Regions from separate parts of the Halomonas tibetensis genome, predicted to be linked through region 2. Evidence: predicted binding sites of a transcription regulator. Region 2 holds the regulator's gene; each other region holds the start of a gene.
The links. Region 2 encodes sigma-54, which starts transcription at its own class of promoters, with help from an activator protein. Its sites were predicted from a motif close to TGGCACNNNNNTTGCTNT; they were not measured.
Positions count from the first base shown of each region.

Region 1: speB (agmatinase) is a predicted target of sigma-54. The motif match lies at 850-867, and genes of this name have one in related genera.
Region 3: ACFODV_RS06570 (P-II family nitrogen regulator) is a predicted target of sigma-54. The motif match lies at 1,065-1,082, and genes of this name have one in related genera.
Region 4: ACFODV_RS04800 (ANTAR domain-containing response regulator) is a predicted target of sigma-54. The motif match lies at 1,084-1,101, and genes of this name have one in related genera.

Region 1 is NZ_JBHRSQ010000016.1:74,250-76,432, reverse strand. It holds gene ACFODV_RS12530 (sigma-54 interaction domain-containing protein) at 1-720, opposite strand, end outside; gene speB (agmatinase) at 905-1,855, shown strand; gene ACFODV_RS12520 (YjiH family protein) at 1,938-2,183, shown strand, end outside.
Region 2 is NZ_JBHRSQ010000006.1:206,602-208,784, forward strand. It holds gene lptB (LPS export ABC transporter ATP-binding protein) at 1-131, shown strand, start outside; gene ACFODV_RS02010 (RNA polymerase factor sigma-54) at 332-1,747, shown strand; gene hpf (ribosome hibernation-promoting factor, HPF/YfiA family) at 1,846-2,154, shown strand; gene ptsN (PTS IIA-like nitrogen regulatory protein PtsN) at 2,162-2,183, shown strand, end outside.
Region 3 is NZ_JBHRSQ010000009.1:62,889-65,071, forward strand. It holds gene ACFODV_RS06560 (YifB family Mg chelatase-like AAA ATPase) at 1-447, opposite strand, end outside; gene ACFODV_RS06565 (accessory factor UbiK family protein) at 524-856, opposite strand; gene ACFODV_RS06570 (P-II family nitrogen regulator) at 1,136-1,474, shown strand; gene ACFODV_RS06575 (ammonium transporter) at 1,500-2,183, shown strand, end outside.
Region 4 is NZ_JBHRSQ010000007.1:413,716-415,898, reverse strand. It holds gene ACFODV_RS04805 (nitrate reductase) at 1-683, opposite strand, end outside; gene ACFODV_RS04800 (ANTAR domain-containing response regulator) at 1,134-1,727, shown strand; gene ACFODV_RS04795 (CmpA/NrtA family ABC transporter substrate-binding protein) at 1,724-2,183, shown strand, end outside.

The sequences.
Region 1 (2,183 bases), on a different contig from region 2:
GAGCAGGCCCGCCTTACCCTGTCGCGTCGCACCGCTGAAAGCACCGGGCTGATAGCCGAACATTTCTGACTCGAACAGGTTGTCGGGAATCGCCCCGCAGTTGACCTCGACAAAGGGCCCTTCCCGGCGACGGCTCCATCGATGAAGCTGGCGCGCGAAGGCCGTCTTGCCCACCCCCGACTCCCCCAACATCAGAACCGTGGCATCCGCCGGCGCCACCCGCTTTAACATTAGCGCCACTTCTCGCATCAGACGGCTTCGCACCTGCAGCGAATCCAGGTCTGCCTCAAGGTCGCCCTCTTCTGACGGACCCGCGTAGCTGCGCTTGAGGTGCTCACTGAAGCGACGCTGCAGCAGGGCATACTCATCCTGCAAAAACTGCAGATCGGTGAGGTCTCTTGACCGGCTGATAATGCGCTCGATCCGGCCATTGACCTCGACCGGATGAGCTTCGGCAATGACTCGGCGGCCAGTCCCCGTCACCTGCATCAGCTGGGCAGGTTGCCCGGTTCGCAGCACCTCGAGACTGATCGATGGCTTGAGGACACCCCGCGCCTCCAGTTCCTGCACCGTGGTGGCCTTGAGTGCCTCCCGCGACATGCCGTAGACGGCAGCCGCACCGGGACTGACATCCAACACCTGACCCATGCCATCGACGATGAAGAAGTGGTCACTGGCGGTCTGAACGATGGTTTCCAGCACCCGGCTGTCGATATGCATGTTGTCGAGCCCATGTCAGTGATTCATTAATGGATCAATGATACACAACTGCATCACCTCACTCACTATCGTGATTCATAAATGAATCACAACGAGCACAATCCTTAGCAAAATCAATAGACTATTAACTGGCACGATTCCTGCTCTATTTTGAGTGATCATCCCGTCACCAGCAGGAGAAACCATGAGCCCGTTCAACCAGCCCCTGGGGGGAAACGAAATGCCACGCTTTGGTGGCCCTGCCACCATGATGCGCCTTCCCACCCAGGAGAGTGCCGCCGGCCTGGATGCCGCCTTCATCGGCGTGCCGCTGGACATCGGTACTTCCAACCGCCCCGGTACGCGCCTTGGGCCCCGGCAGATCCGTGATGAATCACGCATGCTGCGTCCTTACAACATGGCCACCCGTGCCGCGCCCTTCGACAGCCTGCAAGTGGCCGACATTGGCGACGTGCCGATCAACACCTTCCACCTTCCCAAGACGGTGGACATCATCACTGCCTTCTACGATGGGGTCTTACAGCATGGCTGCGTACCGTTGACCCTCGGGGGCGACCATGTCATCACCCTGCCGATCCTAAGAGCCATCGCCAAGAAGCATGGCCCGGTCGGGCTGATCCACATTGACGCCCATGCCGATGTCAACGAACACATGTTCGGAGAACCCATCGCCCACGGCACACCTTTTCGTCGTGCCCAGGAAGAAGGCCTGCTGGCTCAAGGCAAGGTGGTTCAGATCGGCCTGCGTGGCACCGGCTACGCCGCCGAGGATTTCGACTGGTGCCGGCAGCAGGGCTTTCGCGTGGTCACCGCCGAGGAGTGCTGGTATCGCTCGCTCGAGCCGCTGATGGCCGAAGTGCGAGAGCAGATGGGTGACATACCGGTCTACATCTCTTTCGACATCGATAGCCTGGACCCCTCGGTGGCACCGGGCACCGGCACCGTGGAAATGGGGGGTCTGACCGGCAGCCAGGGTCTCGAGATCCTGCGCGGCGCGGCGGGCCTCAACATTGTTGGCGGTGATCTGGTCGAGGTCTCCCCCCCCTACGACACCAGCGGCAACACTGCGCTGATTGGCGCCACCCTGCTCTACGAGATGCTCTGCGTGCTGCCTGGTGTCAAGCGCCGCGACTAGCGCCATCACGACTCTCAACGAGCCTTTGCCGGGGGCTCGACAACGACACAATGCCAATCACAACAATCCATGGGTTACCGTAATGTCCTCTATCGAATCCACCGGCAGTGACGACGCGAACGGCAGCGCCTTTCAGCGCCGTGACCTGTTCAAGTTCTTGATTCCGTCGTTGATCGGAATGAGCCTGTTTCTCGTCCCCTTCAAGGTCGGGGATACCATCAATATCGGCATGGGCCTGATGGCCGACAGCCTGAAAGCCCTGCTTGGCGACGCTCTGCCGGCCATCGCCGTGGTGGTGCTGTGTGTCTCGGTCGCTGCTACGCTGCTG
Region 2 (2,183 bases):
AGACCCTCGACATCTGCGATACCGCCTATATCGTCGGCGATGGCCAGATCATCGCCGAAGGCAACGCCGAGGAGATTCTCGCCAATCAGCGTGTCCGCGAGGTTTACCTGGGCCAGGACTTCCGTCTCTGACCATGCCTTCACCTGGCCATAATCCTTTATCGACACCACTCTCACGACACAATCCCATGATAAGCCAGTCGTTATCCCATGACGGCATGCTGCTTGCGGCTGGCACAGTAGTTGCAAAGCCAACGCTTGCAAGCCCACAGCACCCGGGCTAGGGTGATGCTTTCCGGCCACTTCCCGGCATACGAGGGCAGACCGTCACGATGGCCATGAAAGCCTCCCTGCAGCTACGCGTCGGCACTCAGCTGACCATGACGCCCCAACTCCAGCAGGCCATCGCCCTGCTGCAGCTCTCTACCCTCGATCTTCGCCAGGAGATTCAGCAGGCCCTGGAATCCAACCCTCTGCTCGAATTAGAGGAGGATTTTGGCGAGCAGGCGGTGACCGAGACGCCAGAGGATGACTGGGCCAGCGAGATCCCGGATGAACTCGTCACCGACAGCGAGTGGTCGGACACCTATCAAGATCTGGGCGTTCCCGCCGGCAGCGGCGAGGGCCCAGACTTCGAGCGCGAAGCAGCGGGCCAGAGTCTCCAGGGGCACCTGACCTGGCAGTTGGCGATGACCGACCTGGATCCGAGGGAGCGCCAGGTCGCCGAGAGCCTGATCGATGCCGTAGACGCCGCCGGCTATCTTGCTCAACCCCTGGATGAGATCCGCGACGGCCTCAGAGCCCAGGGGCTAGGGGGCCTGCGCAGCGCAGAGGTCGAGCAGGTGCTGCTGCGATTGCAGCAGTTCGAGCCCACCGGCGTTTTCGCCAGGGACCTGCGCGAGTGCCTGATGCTGCAGCTCGCCGCCCTGCCCGACGACACTCCCCTGCTGCCCCAGTCGCGTCGCCTGGTCCGCCAGTTCCTCGAGGCCCTGGCCGGGGACGATCGTCGTCTGCTCAAGCGACGCCTGGGCCTGGACGACGACGCTCTCGACACGGCCATCGCCGTGGTGCGCTCCCTGGACCCCCGGCCCGGAAGCGCCTATTCCGACGTCGAGAACGACTACGTGATCCCCGATCTGGTGGCGCGCCACGATAACCGCGGCTGGCACGTGGAGCTCAATCCCGAGGCGCTGCCGAAGCTGCGCATCCAGCCCGACTATGCCGCGCTGATCCGCCGTGCGGACAAGAGCCAGGATAACCAGTTTCTCAAGGACCACCTCCAAGAAGCGCGCTGGCTGATGAAGAGTCTCTCAAGCCGCAACGACACTTTGCTGCGGGTGGGACGAGAGATCATGGTCCGCCAGCTCGGTTTTCTCGAGCGCGGCGAGGAGTCGATGAAACCCTTGATTCTCGCCGACATTGCCCAGGTCGTGGAGATGCATGAATCGACCATCTCCCGGGTCACCACCCAGAAATATATCCACACCCCGCGGGGCGTGTTCGAGCTGAAGTACTTCTTTTCCAGCCACGTCGGCGGCAACGGCGAGGGTGATGCCCACTCCAGCACCGCCATCCGCGCCAGGATCCGCAAGCTGATCCTGGAAGAGCCGCCCCGCAAGCCGCTGTCCGACAGCAAACTGGTGACCCTGCTCGACGAGGCCGGCATCCAGGTGGCGAGGAGGACGGTGGCGAAGTACCGGGAGGCCATGGGCATCCCCTCCTCCAGCGATCGCAAACGACTTCGATGACCGACATCAGGCCTGTTAAGACGGCGGCGGCACGAGGGGTATGCAAGGCAGGAAAAAGGGTTACAATCGATTCATAACCAACGACCAAGGAGCGTCTCATGCAAGTCAATATCACCGGCCATCATGTGGAACTGACCGATGCCCTGCGTGGCTATGTGGACGAGAAACTGGCTCGCGTGGAGCGCCACTACGACAACATCACCAACGTGCATGTAACCCTGTCCGTAGAAAAGGAGCGTCAGCACGCCGCCTGCACCCTGCATGCTGCCGGTGCCGACCTGCATGCCGAAGCCCAGGATATTGATATGTATGCTGCCATCGATGCCCTGGCCGACAAGCTTGACCGCCAGCTGGTCAAGCACAAGGAAAAGACTCAGGCCCGCGCTCAAGGCGCCGGCGCTCGCTGAGTCTGCCATGTCACTTGAAACCATCCTGC
Region 3 (2,183 bases), on a different contig from region 2:
GGCGAGCGCCGCCTCATCGGCATTGGCCCGGGGCACGATCAGACGGCGCCCGGCATGTCGAGTGGCCAGGGCCAGAGGCAACACGCCAGAGATTGGACGCAACCCGCCGTCCAGCGCCAGCTCTCCGACGCTCTCGGTGTCCTTCAGGGCCGTCGGGGGAAGCTGTCCCGAGGCAAGCAGCAGCCCCAGGGCGATGGGCAGATCAAAGCGACCGCCCTCCTTGGGCAGGTCGGCGGGCGCCAGATTAAGAGTGATGCGGCGCAGGGGATAGTCTAGCCCGGCGTTGACCAGAGCGCTGCGCACCCGTTCGCGGCTCTCCTTCACCGCTGTCTCGGGCAGGCCTACCAGGGTCATCCCCGGCAAACCATTGGCTAGATGCACCTCCACCTGCACCTCGGGTGCCTCGAGACCGAGGCCCGCACGGGTATGGACAATCGCCAGCGTCATGGGCGTTCCCTCGCCAAGGGTATTGTCTTCAGGCTAGCCCAGTGCTCGCTGCCCTGCCCTGCCCTGCCCACAAGGCTCAGCGGTCGGACTCACCCCCGCCGGCATCCTCCTCGGGCGTCTCGGCCTCGGAGACGTCCGCTGACGCCGCCGGCACCTCGGCGGTGCGTTCCTCGATCAACGTCTCGAGCGCTGCCACCTGCTGCTCCAGTGCCTCCACTCGGGCACGGGTGCGCTGCAGAACATCCATCAGAATATCGAAGTCCTCTCGGGAGACCAGCTCCAAGCGGTCGAAGGCGCCCTTCACCACCTGCTGAATGCCTTTCTGTACCTCTTCCGGCGCCTGGGACGCGCCTTGCAGTCGCTCGCCGATCTGCTGGGCCAGTCGGCCGATACGGTCATGGCTCACCATGGGTCTCTCCTCAACGTGTGAAATGCCTCCTACAGGATACCCATCGCCCGCCGCAAACGCATGCCCTGCCAACGCGCCAGAATGTTGCCCATGCACCCGGGCAGCGCACCATAAAGGTGCACAAGCCCTACCCCTCTTATCCAATGCACTGCATGAAAGGCCGGAACATCGCTTTAATTTCCTGTTTTAAATGGTATTTAAAACGAAATGGCACGTTTTACGCAGTACCGGAATATGCGGCCGCCGTGCCGATACCCAACGTAACCGGGGAGACAAGGGATGAAACTCATCACCGCAATTATCAAGCCATTCAAGTTGGACGACGTCCGCGAGGCGCTGGCCGACAACGGTGTCCAGGGCATCACCGTCACCGAAGTCAAAGGCTTCGGCCGCCAGAAAGGCCACACCGAACTCTACCGGGGGGCCGAGTACGTCGTCGACTTCCTGCCCAAGGTCAAGGTGGAAGTCGCCGTGGACGACAGCCGCCTGGAGACCGTCCTCGATGCCATCTGCAGCGCCGCCAACAGCGGCAAGATTGGCGACGGCAAGGTCTTCGTGACGCCTCTGGAGGACGTCATCCGTATCCGCACCGGTGAACGCGGTCCCGACGCCGTTTGATTGCCCACTGCCTGGAGAAATTGCCATGAGTGAACTGACAGAGCTTAGCTACGCACTCGATACCTTCTACTTTCTGATCTGCGGCATCCTGGTGATGTGGATGGCCGCCGGCTTCTCGATGCTTGAAGCCGGCCTGGTTCGCTCCAAGAATACCGCCGAGATCCTTATCAAGAACGTGGCCCTGTTCGCCATCGCCTGCACCATGTACCTGTTGGTGGGCTACTACATCATGTATTCCAGCCCCGAGGGCGGCATCCTGCCCAACCTGGGCTTCCTGCTGGGCGCCGAGAACAGCGCCGATGCGGTGCTGGCCGGCGGCGATGACGCTCCCTACTACTCCATGCGCGCCGACTACTTCTTCCAGGTGGTGTTCGTGGCCACCGCCATGTCCATCGTCTCGGGGGCCGTGGCCGAGCGCATGAAGCTGTGGGCCTTCCTGGCCTTCACCGTGGTGATGACCGCGGTCATCTACCCGGTCTCGGGCTTCTGGACCTGGGGCGGTGGCTGGCTCAGCGCCGCCGGTTTCTCCGATTTCGCCGGCTCCGGCATCGTGCACATGGCAGGCGCCGCGGCGGCCCTGGCGGGCGTGCTGCTCCTGGGCCCGCGCAAGGGCAAGTATGGAAAGGACGGCAGCATCTATGCCATCCCCGGCGCCAACCTTCCGCTGGCTACCCTGGGCACCCTGATCCTGTGGATGGGCTGGTTCGGC
Region 4 (2,183 bases), on a different contig from region 2:
AAGCACGCGTCGCTGCCGGGCTTGAGGCCCAGATAGAGGTCGGCGATTTCACAGCTGTCGGTGACCCGCGGATCAATCACCACCACGCGCATCAGCGGGTTACGGGTCTTGGCCACCTTGAGGCGCTGATAAAGCACCGGGTGGTTCCAGGCCAGGTTGGATCCCACCAGCACCACCAGCTCGGCTTCCTCGAGATCCTCGTAGCAGCACGGCACCGCATCGGCGCCAAAAGCACGCTTGTAGCCGGCCACCGCCGAGGCCATACAGAGCCGTGAGTTGGTATCCAGGTGTGGTGTGCCGAGAAACCCCTTGAACAGTTTGTTGGCGACGTAATAGTCCTCTGTCAACAGCTGACCGGAGAGGTAGGCCGCCACCGACTCGTTGCCCTGTTGACTCCGGATGGCGGTCAGACGCTCGGCCACCGCCTTCAGTGCTGTATCCCAGTCAACCTCGACGCCATCCACCCGCGGCCGGAGCAGGCGCCCCCGCTGCCCCAGGGTCTCGTGCAACGACGAGCCCTTGACGCAAAGGCGTCCGTAGTTGGCAGGGTGCTGACGGTCTCCCTCCAAGGCGTTCAGGGTCCCCTTCTCCAGCGTCGCGGTCACCCCACACCCCACTCCACAGTAGGGGCAGGTGGTCTTAACCTGTCGGCTCATCGGCGCAGAATCATTGGCCTGATACATGGTGACTCCTCGTTTCGCCGCCGACCAATGCGAGCTGGCCCCCAACGCAAAGACGCCCACTGCCGGCATCTAGAGATTTCGGCAGGGGACGTCTTCGTCGGTGGAGGGCCGGCGCTGGCCCTCGGCAGATTGTCTATGCTGTGGCACTGAACTGAGCAAGGAACGTGCCAGTTCGGCCCGCCCCACTCCCCGCGGCCCGACTCTCCGGAGGCACAGGCATCGCGCCAGGCACAAATCGGGACTCCTCGAATGGCCTCCGTCGCACCACGGCATTGCGCTCGGCCGGCGACTTGCACCAGCATGATGCAGTGCAACACTCATTCGGGCAGCGACCGATGCCGCCTCCAGATCCCTGTCATGCCCCCAACGGCGGTGTATGGCCCCCTCTTCCGCCCCACGATGGAACGCAAATTGCACTGCCTTCCTCAACCACTCCTAGACGAGCCCACCATGCCTCCAGCTCTTGATGTACTACTGGTCGACGACGAAGAGTTGCGCGCCGCCATGGTCGAGGAGGCCCTCATGCGAGAGGGCCATCGGGTGATCTGCCACCTCAATAGCCCCGCCAGCCTCAATGACATGGTGGCGCGACATCAGCCGGACGTGGTGATCATCGACATGGAATCGCCGGACCGCGACACACTCGACAGCATGGCCCAGCTCAATCGCGAGAACCCTCGTCCGGTGGTGTTCTTCACCGACCAGCACGACCCCGTCATTATGCAGTCGGCGCTCAAGGCAGGCGTCAGCGCCTATGTGGTCGACGGACTGGTCCAGGGGCGGGTCAAGCCGATCATCGAGGTCGCCATCGCCCGCTTCGAGGCATTTCAGGCGATGCGTCAGGAGCTCGATCGCACCCGAACCCAGCTCACCGAACGCAAGCGCATCGAGCGCGCCAAGGGGCTGCTGATGCGCCACCAAAGCTGTGACGAGGAGCAGGCCTACCAAATGCTGCGCAAGCTGGCCATGGACCGAGGTCAGCGCATCGCCGAGGTCGCCATGAGCGTCATCGATATTCTCGAACGTCTGGAGAAGGGCCTATGAACACGCTGCCTCCGGCCGAGCTGCCGCACCTGCAGCTGGGTTTCATGCCGCTGCTCGATTGCGTCCTGCTGGTGGTCGCCCGCGAACGTGGCCTGTTCGCCGACCAGGGCCTGGAGGTGACCCTGTCGCGCCAGAACGCCTGGTCGACGCTGCGGGACAAGGTCGCCGCAGGGCTGCTCGACGGTGCCCACATGCTGGCGCCCATGCCCCTGGCCATGAGTCTCGGGCTGGAGCGCGCGCCCTGCGACACCCTGGCACCGATCACCCTGAGCCGAAATGGCAACGCCATCGTGCTGTCCCGGGAACTGGCCGACGCCTGCTCGGCACGGCTTGGCGATGACCCGGCCGCCAGCGCCAGAGCGCTGGCCGGCTTCCTGCCGGGCACGAGCCGGCCGCCGCGCCTGGCGATGGTCTACCCCCACTCCTGCCAGCACTATCAGCTGCGCCATTGGCTAG